Regions from separate parts of the Streptomyces olindensis genome, predicted to be linked through region 1. Evidence: riboswitches for the same ligand, from Rfam matches in the RefSeq annotation. Region 1 holds a riboswitch; each other region holds the start of a gene.

Region 1 (2,190 bases):
GTGCGGGCCGGTGGCTCGCGACATGAGCCTAACCGGCTCCGGGCGATCGGCCACCGGGTCGCCCACCCCATGGACAGAACCGAGAGTAAATTGTTTCCGAACGGAACAAAGCCGAAGCGCAAAGCCCGGCGGAAAAAACCCCGCCCCGGCGCGTACGGGGGAACACGCGCCGGGGCGGGGAGCCCGTGGGGACGGGGGTGGGCCGTGCCCGTGGGGGCGGGCGGGCGGCCCTGTGGGGGGCGGGCGGGCCGCCCCCTGGGGACGGGCGGGCCGCTGCTTACTTCAGGTGCAGCTGCTGGCCCGGGTAGATGAGGTTGGCGTCCTCGACGATGTCCTTGTTCAGCTCGTAGAGCTTCTCCCAGCCGCCCTTGACCTTCTTCTCCGCGGCGATGGAGCTGAGGGTGTCGCCCTTGACGACCTTGTACTCGCCATCGCCCTTCTTGACCTTCTTGCCGGTCGGGGTGGTGACGGTCTTCTTCGCGGCCGGGCGCTCGTCGGAGCGGGAGGCCGGCTGCTGCTGGGTCTCGCGGGTCTCGGTGCTCTGCTGCGCGGAGCTGCCGGAGTCGCTCGAGGAGCCGCCGCCGGTGTAGCCGGCGCTCGACAGGCCCTTGCCGCAGACCGGCCAGGCACCCTTGCCCTGGCTCGCCAGGACCTTCTCGGCGATCTCGATCTGCTGGGCCTTGGTGGCCTGGTCGGCGGTGGAGGCGTACTTGGTGCCGCCGTAGCCGGACCAGGTGGAGGCGGAGAACTGCAGGCCGCCGTAGTAGCCGTTGCCGGTGTTGATGGACCAGTTGCCGCCGGACTCGCACTGGGCCACGGCGTCCCACTCGGAGGCGGTGGCGGCGGAGGCGTTGCCGGCCGCCATCAGCGGGGCGGCGACGGCGGCGCCGGCGACACCGGCGACGGCGATGGCGCGAGTGGCCTTGGACGGACGACGGTGCTTGCCCTTGCCGGAAAACAGCATGGATGGATCCCCTCACCGACGCCTGCGAGGTGAGCTGTCGGGTTCGGGCCGGTTGAGTTGCCCGGCCGCGCCCCTCCCGGGACGCGGCTTCACCCCAAGCCCGTCCGGCACAACTGTCCGGTCGGGCACCTACCTTGGGTCCCCCGCTCCTGCCTACGGCGCTTGACGCGACGACTGTTCCCGTGCGGCCGCTGGCAGGATTCGGCGTTGCGGCAGCCGGGGCTCGCGGTGGCGAGCGGTCATGACCGTAGACACGCGATCGACGGAATTTCAAAGACGATCAGGGCTTCTGAGATCTATCTCTCACCGCACTTATACGGGACATTCACCGCGAAACATGACGCGAACTCGCGCGGTTTCGGGGCGACTTCCGCCGCGGTTTCCGCTCTGCCCCACCGACTACTCCTCGTCCGCTTCGGCCCCTACTGTGAGCCTCTGACCGGGGCGGATGAGGTTCGGGTCGGTGCCGACGGCGTCCTTGTTGCCGGCGTAGAGCGCGTGCCATCCGCCGCTGAGGTCAAGGGAGTCGGCGATGGACCAGAGGCTGTCGCCGACGCGGACGGTGTAGGAGCCGTCCGTGGCGTCGCGGGACGCGTCGTCGCCGCGCGAGGCGTGCCGGCCCGTGGACTCGTTCGCACGGCCGTCGGCGGGCTCGGTGTTCTCATCGGCGCTGGGGCCGCGGTGGCGGCCGGAGCCGGTGTCGGTCAGCGCCGAAGAGGTGCCGTCCTGCCGCGAATTGTCGGACTCGCCGCTTCCGGACGTGGCCGAGGGGGAGCTGTCAGGCTCCCGGCCCTGGGACGCGGACTCTCCGGAATCGGACGACTTGTCGGAGTCAGCCGGTTCGTCCTTCGACGTCGACGGCGCGTCAGGGGACTCGGACGTCGAAGGGGACGAGGAAGGAGTCGACGAGTCGGCCGACGAGGAGGTCGAATCGGAGGAGTCGAGCAATCCCGGCGAGTCGGTCGGATCGGACGAGTCGGATGAGTCGGATGCACCCGACTTCGAGTCCTGCTGGAGGCCGGAGAGCAGTCCGCAGGTGCGCCAGGCGCCGACCCCCTGGTCGGCGAGGATTCTCTCGGCCACGGCGATCTGCTGGGCGCGGCTGGCCAGGTCGGCACTCGCGGCGTAGTCGAGACCGCCGTGGTTCTCCCAGTCCTCCTGGGAGAGCGCGAGGCCGCCGTAGTAGCCGTTGCCGCTGTTCTGACTCCAGGCGCCGCCGGTCTCGC
Region 2 (2,190 bases), on a different contig from region 1:
GCGAGGTGGGTCAGCTCCACGACGACGGCCGAGGGCACGATCCCGGGCGCGTACCGGTCACCGAACTGGGCGGAGAGCATCACGAGCAGCGGCCGGAACCGCTTGCCGCCGGCCCGCACCAGGTGCTGGGCGGCCTCCGTGATGAAGGGCACCTCACTCTTGGTGGCCTCGAGCAAGCCTTCCTCGACAGCCGCCAGCCCGGCCTGGACATCGGCTTCCAGAGCCTGGTCCCGCACGCTCAGCCCGAACGGCCCGACGTCGGTCACGAGGGGTCTCCTGTCTGCTGGTGTCTGCCGGTGATCACACGGATTGTCGATAGGTCGCTGCCATCACTCGAGTCAGCGTATCCGGTCACGTTTCGATCACCGCCAGCGCCCATGGTTACAGGCCGGGCGGCAACAGACATTTATCGACTTTCCCGGAAGTAGCCGCTCATATGCGATTTGCCGTATTGGGTAAGCAAATTCCCCTTGCGGGATATTGCGCCCCAGGTCGTGATCAGTGAGTTGAATCACTTCTCCCTCTCGACAGCCGGACCCCGGCACCCTCCCGTACCCCCGTTCACCGAAAGCAAGTTGAGCCTTGGCTCCCGCAAAGGATCAAGCCGCTCATATCCCCCGACCAAGGTCAACAAGCTCGATATGTGACCCCGGTGCTTGTTCCCGACATGTGCTCTCGCATACGTTCCGGGCCTGTCCGGCGGACGCCGAATCCTGCCGCCGCCCGGACTCCCCACACACACCGACTCACTCACGCAGGGCAGGAGCGGGGGACCCAGGTAAGTCGCCGGTCCACGACGTGGAACGGCTCGGGGTGAAGCCGCGCACGGCAGCACAACGCCGTGCGCGGCCGGGCACCTCCCGGCCCGAACCCGACAGCTCACCTCGCAGGCGCCGGAGAGGAACATCGCCATGCCCGGACGAGGTAAGCACCGTCGCCCCAGAACCAGCCCGCTCACCCGAGGCGTCGTCGCCGCCGGCACCGGCGGGGCCGCCCTGACCCTCCCGCTGCTCGGCGCGACGCAGGCCAGTGCCGCCCAGCCGGCCCAGAGCGCGCCCGCCGCCCAGACCGCGCCCCAGGCGGCCCAGCCCGCCAAGTCCCTCACGTACACCGTGACCAAGGGCGACACGCTCTACCGCATCGCGGACAAGTACGACGTCTCGGGCGGCTGGAAGCAGCTCTACAAGGACAACCGCGCCGCCGTCGGCGACGACCCGCGGCTGATCCACCCGGGCCTGAAGCTGAAGGTGGAGACGACGAAGGCGGCCGCCGAGAAGAAGGCGACGCAGTCGTCCGCCCCGACCAAGCCGGCCGGCGGCATCACCAAGGCCACCCCGGCCGCCGCGAAGACCTACGCGAACAACCTCGACGGCTGGATCCGCGAGGCGCTGGACATCATGGCCCAGAAGGGCATCCCGGGGTCGTACGACGGCATCTACCGCAACATCATGCGCGAGTCGTCCGGCAACCCCCAGGCGATCAACAACTGGGACTCCAACGCCGCCAAGGGCACGCCCTCCAAGGGCCTGCTCCAGGTCATCGACCCGACCTTCGCCGCCTACCACGTGTCCGGCACCCCCTACGACCCGTTCGACCCCGTCGCCAACATCACGGCGGCCTGCAACTACGCGGCCGACCGCTACGGCTCGATCGACAACGTCTTCGGCCCGTACTGAGCCGTCCCGCCCAGCAGTCGCTCGAGGACGACGGCGATGCCGTCGTCCTCGTTCGACAGGGTGACCTCGTCGGCCACGGCCTTCAGTTCGGGATGCGCGTTGGCCATCGCGACGCCGTGGGCGGCCCAGTCGAACATCGGGATGTCGTTGGGCATGTCGCCGAAGGCGATCGTGTCCGCCGGCCGCAGCCCCAGGTGCTCGGCGGCCAGCGCCAGTCCCGTCGCCTTGGTGACGCCGCACGGCTGGAGCTCGACCGTGCCGGGCCCCGACATCGTCACCGTCGCCAGCGAGCCGACGACCGAGCGGGCCGTCGCCGCCAACTCGTCGTCCGTCAGGTAGGGGTGGCGCAGCAGCACCTTGCTGATGGGCTCGTCCCACAGCTCCTCACGCCGGTCGACCCGTACCGCGGGCAGTGTCGGGTGCGGCATGAGATAGCCCGGCTCGATCAGCGTGAGCCCGTCGACGCCGTCCTGGTCGACCGCCGCGTACACCTGCCCCACCTCGGCCTCGATCT
Region 3 (2,190 bases), on a different contig from region 1:
CCTGCGCGACCGCCCCCAGCCAGCCCGCGCAGGCCAGGACGAGGATGATCCCGGACAGGACCTCGTACCCCGCCGAGTCGAGACCGACCGACAAGGTGCCGGTCGTCAGGGCGTACATCGCCCACAACATGACAGACGGGGATGGGTCGGGCATAGCGTCGATGCTAGAGAGCGCCGCACACAGGACGAGAGGGGCACGCGCGCGTGCCCCTCAAAAACGTCCGGGACTTCTCAGGCGGGCCGCACCACGCTGTGGATCGACGACTCGCCGTCGTAGTAGATCGACTCCTCGCGCACGTAGGTGCCGGGCTTCGGAGCGTGGATCATCATGCCGTTGCCGATGTAGATGCCCACGTGGGTGACGTCGTCGTAGAAGAAGACCAGGTCGCCGGGGAGCGCCTGGGAGAGGGGGACCGTGGTGCCGGCGTCGACCTGGTCGTAGGTCGTGCGCGGCAGGGTCACGCCCGCGGCCTTCCACGCGGCCTGGGTGAGGCCGGAGCAGTCGTAGGAGCCGGGACCGACGGCGCCCCAGACGTACGGCTTGCCGATCTGGGCGCGGGCGAAGGCGAGGGCCTTCTCGGCCTTGGTGGCGTACGAGGAGTCGGCCGGGGCCGTCGAGGTGGAGGTGCCGGAGCCCGACGTCGAGGAGCCGCTCTCCTGCCGCTGGGCGGCCTCCTCCTGGGCCTGCTGCTGCTCGGCCTGCTCCCGGGCCAGCTCGGCGGCCTTGCGGGCGGCCTCCTCCTGCTTCTCCTTCTCGATCGCCGCGAGCCGCGCCTTCTCCTCGGAGGTCAGCTTCGACAGCAGCTCGCGCGCGTCGGCGAGCTTGCGCTGGACGGTGGCCTTGGCGGTCTTCAGGTCGCCCTGGGACTCGGTGAGCGTCGCGAGGCTCGCCGTGGCCTCCTGGCGCTTCTCCATCGTCTCGGACTGCTGGGTGACGTAGTCGTCGACGGCGACCTTCTGACGGCCGGTCATCCGGTCCATCAGCTGCGTCTGGTCGAAGTAGTCCTGCGGGGTGTCCGCGAGCAGGAACGTCGCGGTGTCCGGGGCGGAGGCGCCGGTGCGGTACTGGGCGGCGGCGAAGGAACCCAGCTCCTCCCGCGCCTCGTTGAGCTTCTGGGTGCGCTGGGCGACGTCGTCGAGGAGGGTGTCGACGCGCTTGCGCTGCTTCGCGGTCTTCTCCTTGGCCGCGTTGTACTTGTCGGTCGCCGACTCGGCCTGGCGGTACAGGTCGTCGACCTTCTTCTCGACTTCCTCCAGGCTGGGCTTGTCGTCGGCCCCGGGGGCTGCGTTGGCCGACTGGGACAGCAGGGCCACGGAGGTGAGGGCCGCCGTTGCGAGGGCGGGGGTCCGTATGCCTGCCACGCGCGTACCCGTAGGACGCGACTTGCGGTGCGACGCCAAGGGAGGCGACTCCTTCCATGTTCCGCCTACCGGGTTAGCTGTCGGGTTCGGGCGGGTATGTCGGAAGGGTTGCCCTACGGCCTGCTCCGGAAAGGGAGTCGGGCCGATTCACCCCAAGGTCTCGGTGGGTCCCCGGCTCCGGCTGCTCGGCGGCGCACCGGACTCGGCGGAGGCCGCGCGGCCCGGCGACGTTCGCCGGTGGGGGTCGTACGGCCTGCCCGCACGGTAGCCAACTCGTGTGGCCCCTGTGAAGGTTGATGGGTGATATGCCCGATACATTTTCGTGACCTCCCTCCAGAGCATCGCCGAGCGTGACGAAGTGGCGGAGGTTGGTCACGAGTCGTCCATGTTTGCCGCTCCATCGCGGGCCGTGATCGCCCGATCCTGGAGGGTGACGGGGCGCTCGTTTCGGCGATGTTCTCAGGGCGGCGGCGGGCTGTCAGTGGGGCGCCCTAGACTCGGAGAGCGATGAGCAGCCTCTTTGACGACAGCTTCCTGGCGGACCTCCAGGCCCAGCGGGGCCCTGCGGACGAGCCCCCGCCGCCGCCCGAGGACGATCACGCTCCGGAGTCGATCCCGGACGATCTGTTCGGCGGGAAGTTCGACGCGCCGCCGGACCGGGACGCCTACTACCGAGACGGCGCCCCGCGCCCGCTCGTGGACACCGCCGCCCTCCTGGAGGGGCTGAACGACAACCAGCGCGCCGCTGTCGTCCACTCCGGCTCCCCGCTGCTCATCGTGGCCGGCGCCGGCTCCGGCAAGACCCGCGTGCTCACGCACCGCATCGCC
Region 4 (2,190 bases), on a different contig from region 1:
CGCGGGGCTGCCGGAGGCCTGGGCGAGCGTCTCGTGGAACCAGCCGCCCAGAGAGCGCAGGTCGTCGCTGTTGCCCCGGCGGGCACGCTCCTGGCCGAGCCGGACCAGGCCGCGCAGGACCTTCAGATGGGCCTCGGTGCGGCGCTGGGCGGCGCGGGCGGCGCCGAGCGGCTCCAGCAGCATGCGCATCTCCAGCAGGTCGGCGGCCTCCTGCTCGGTGGGTTCGGCGACGCACGCGCCCGCGTGCCGCCGGGTCACCACGAAGCCCTCGGCCTCCAGGGTGCGCAGGGCCTCCCGGACGGGCACCCGCGAGACGCCGTAGCGGCGCGCCAGGAGTTCCTCGGTGAGCCGGCTGCCGCGTTCGTAGACACCCGCGACGATGTCGTCCCGGATGGCCGTGCACACCGAGTGCGCGGGAATACGCATGACCGACCTCCGTTTAATCCCCGTGAAACGTCGACGAGTGACGCGTGTCCGTGACTCTATTGCAATGAGCCGGAATTTCCGACGGCAGCCCGGAATCCATGGATATTTTTTGGACAGTCGGCCGCCGTAAACGCCGAAAGCCCCGGCTCGGTGAGCCGGGGCCTCGGGGAGCGGGCGGGTGCCGTCAGACGTTCACGCCGTGCGAGCGGAGGTAGGCGAGGGGGTCGATGTCCGAGCCGTACTCGGGGCTCGTCCGGGCCTCGAAGTGCAGGTGCGCGCCGGTGACGTTGCCGGTCGCGCCGGACAGGCCGATCTGCTGGCCGGGCGTGACCTGCTGGCCCACCGAGACGCCGATGGACGACAGGTGGCCGTACTGGGTGTACGTCCCGTCGTTCATCTTGATCACGACCTGGTTGCCGTAGGCGCCGCCCCAGCCCGCCTCGACGACCGTGCCCATGCCGACCGAGTGGACGGAGGTGCCGCTGGCGGCGTGAAAGTCGATGCCGGTGTGGCTGCCGGAGGACCAGACGGCGCCGCCGGCCTTGTAGCCGGTGGAGACGTAGGAGCCCGGGATCGGCGAGACGAAGCTGTTGAGGCGCTTGCGCTCGGCCTCGCGGGCGGCGCGCTCCTTGGCCTCGCGGGCCTCCTCGGCCGCCTTCTTGGCCTTCTTCGCCGCCTCGGCGGCCCGCTCACGCGCGGCCTCCTCGGCCTTCTTCTTGGCGGCGGCCTCCTCGGCCGCGTGCTTCTGCGCGACGGCCTGGGCGTCGATCTGCTGGGCCACGGTGTCGCCCATGGTGACGACGGGGGTGAGGCCGGTCTGCTCGGGGGCGGGCTCGGCGGCGAAGGCGGCCGGAGCGGCCACGGTGCCGATGACGCCGGTGGTGGCGAGGGCCGCGACCCCCGCCGCGCGGGCCGTGCCGCGGTGGATCCTGCTGGGACGACGATGCTTCCCGGTGGCGCGGGTGAACGCCATGGAGTGCCTGGTCCTTTCCTTCCTTCTCGCCTACCGGGTTAGCTGACGGGTTCGGAGCAGGAAGGTCTCCTACGGACCCCCTCGCGGCTCGCGCGGGCGTCCGATTCACCCCAGGGACTGCGGTTGGGTCCCCGGCTCCCCTGGCTCGCGCCGTACGGGGACTCGGCGATGACTGTCCGGTGCCGCGGGTGCGGCGCACTGCCTGACGAACAGCCCGGACGACGCTAAGCGGGGCCACTTTCAATTCCCAAACGGATCCGCCGTTTTGTAGCGCATCCCACAGGGCAGACAGGCAACCTCCGTACCAATTCGGGCATAAAGGAGCCCTGGTGCCTTAGGAAGACAACCAGGGCTCCTCGCGCGCGTGCCCTACTCGGCGGCGACGACCGTGACTTCGCCGATGCCGAGGGCCTCCACCGGGCCCTTGATCTGCGCCGCGTCACCCACGAGCACGGTCACCATACGGTCCACCGGGAAGGCGCTGACGGCCGCCGCGGTGGCCTCCACGGTGCCGGTCGCGGCGAGCTGCCGGTACAGCGTGGCCTGGTAGTCGTCGGGCAGGTGCTGCTCGACCTGGTCGGCCAGGGTGCTCGCGACGGCCGCCGCGGTCTCGTACTTGAGCGGCGCGACGCCGACCAGGTTCTGCACGGCGACGTCCCGCTCGGCGTCGGTGAGCCCCTCGGCGGCGAGGGTGCGCAGCACCGTCCAGAGGTCCTGGAGGGCGGGGCCGGTGTTGGGGGTGTCCACGGAACCGCTGATGGCGAGCATCGCGGCACCGGTGCCGTCCGGGG

What was found. A riboswitch is a leader RNA that binds a small molecule or an ion and turns the genes downstream of it on or off. The one in region 1 is predicted to bind cyclic di-AMP.
Region 2: another riboswitch for cyclic di-AMP. It lies ahead of ABZ948_RS06690 (LysM peptidoglycan-binding domain-containing protein); the one in region 1 lies ahead of ABZ948_RS27255 (transglycosylase family protein).
Region 3: another riboswitch for cyclic di-AMP. It lies ahead of ABZ948_RS01855 (C40 family peptidase); the one in region 1 lies ahead of ABZ948_RS27255 (transglycosylase family protein).
Region 4: another riboswitch for cyclic di-AMP. It lies ahead of ABZ948_RS25065 (M23 family metallopeptidase); the one in region 1 lies ahead of ABZ948_RS27255 (transglycosylase family protein).

The regions. Positions count from the first base shown of each region.
Region 1 is NZ_JBEYZD010000047.1:28,641-30,830, reverse strand. Features, by position in the region: gene ABZ948_RS27255 (transglycosylase family protein) at 278-964, opposite strand; cyclic di-AMP (ydaO/yuaA leader) riboswitch at 969-1,135, opposite strand; gene ABZ948_RS27250 (LysM peptidoglycan-binding domain-containing protein) at 1,364-2,190, opposite strand, start outside.
Region 2 is NZ_JBEYZD010000008.1:26,851-29,040, forward strand. Features, by position in the region: gene ABZ948_RS06685 (polyprenyl synthetase family protein) at 1-266, opposite strand, end outside; cyclic di-AMP (ydaO/yuaA leader) riboswitch at 730-908, shown strand; gene ABZ948_RS06690 (LysM peptidoglycan-binding domain-containing protein) at 912-1,676, shown strand; gene ABZ948_RS06695 (HAD family hydrolase) at 1,640-2,190, opposite strand, start outside.
Region 3 is NZ_JBEYZD010000002.1:162,599-164,788, reverse strand. Features, by position in the region: gene ABZ948_RS01860 (SLAC1 family transporter) at 1-154, opposite strand, end outside; gene ABZ948_RS01855 (C40 family peptidase) at 232-1,401, opposite strand; cyclic di-AMP (ydaO/yuaA leader) riboswitch at 1,410-1,563, opposite strand; gene pcrA (DNA helicase PcrA) at 1,870-2,190, shown strand, end outside.
Region 4 is NZ_JBEYZD010000041.1:7,962-10,151, reverse strand. Features, by position in the region: gene ABZ948_RS25070 (GntR family transcriptional regulator) at 1-426, opposite strand, end outside; gene ABZ948_RS25065 (M23 family metallopeptidase) at 611-1,399, opposite strand; cyclic di-AMP (ydaO/yuaA leader) riboswitch at 1,413-1,577, opposite strand; gene ABZ948_RS25060 (M16 family metallopeptidase) at 1,769-2,190, opposite strand, start outside.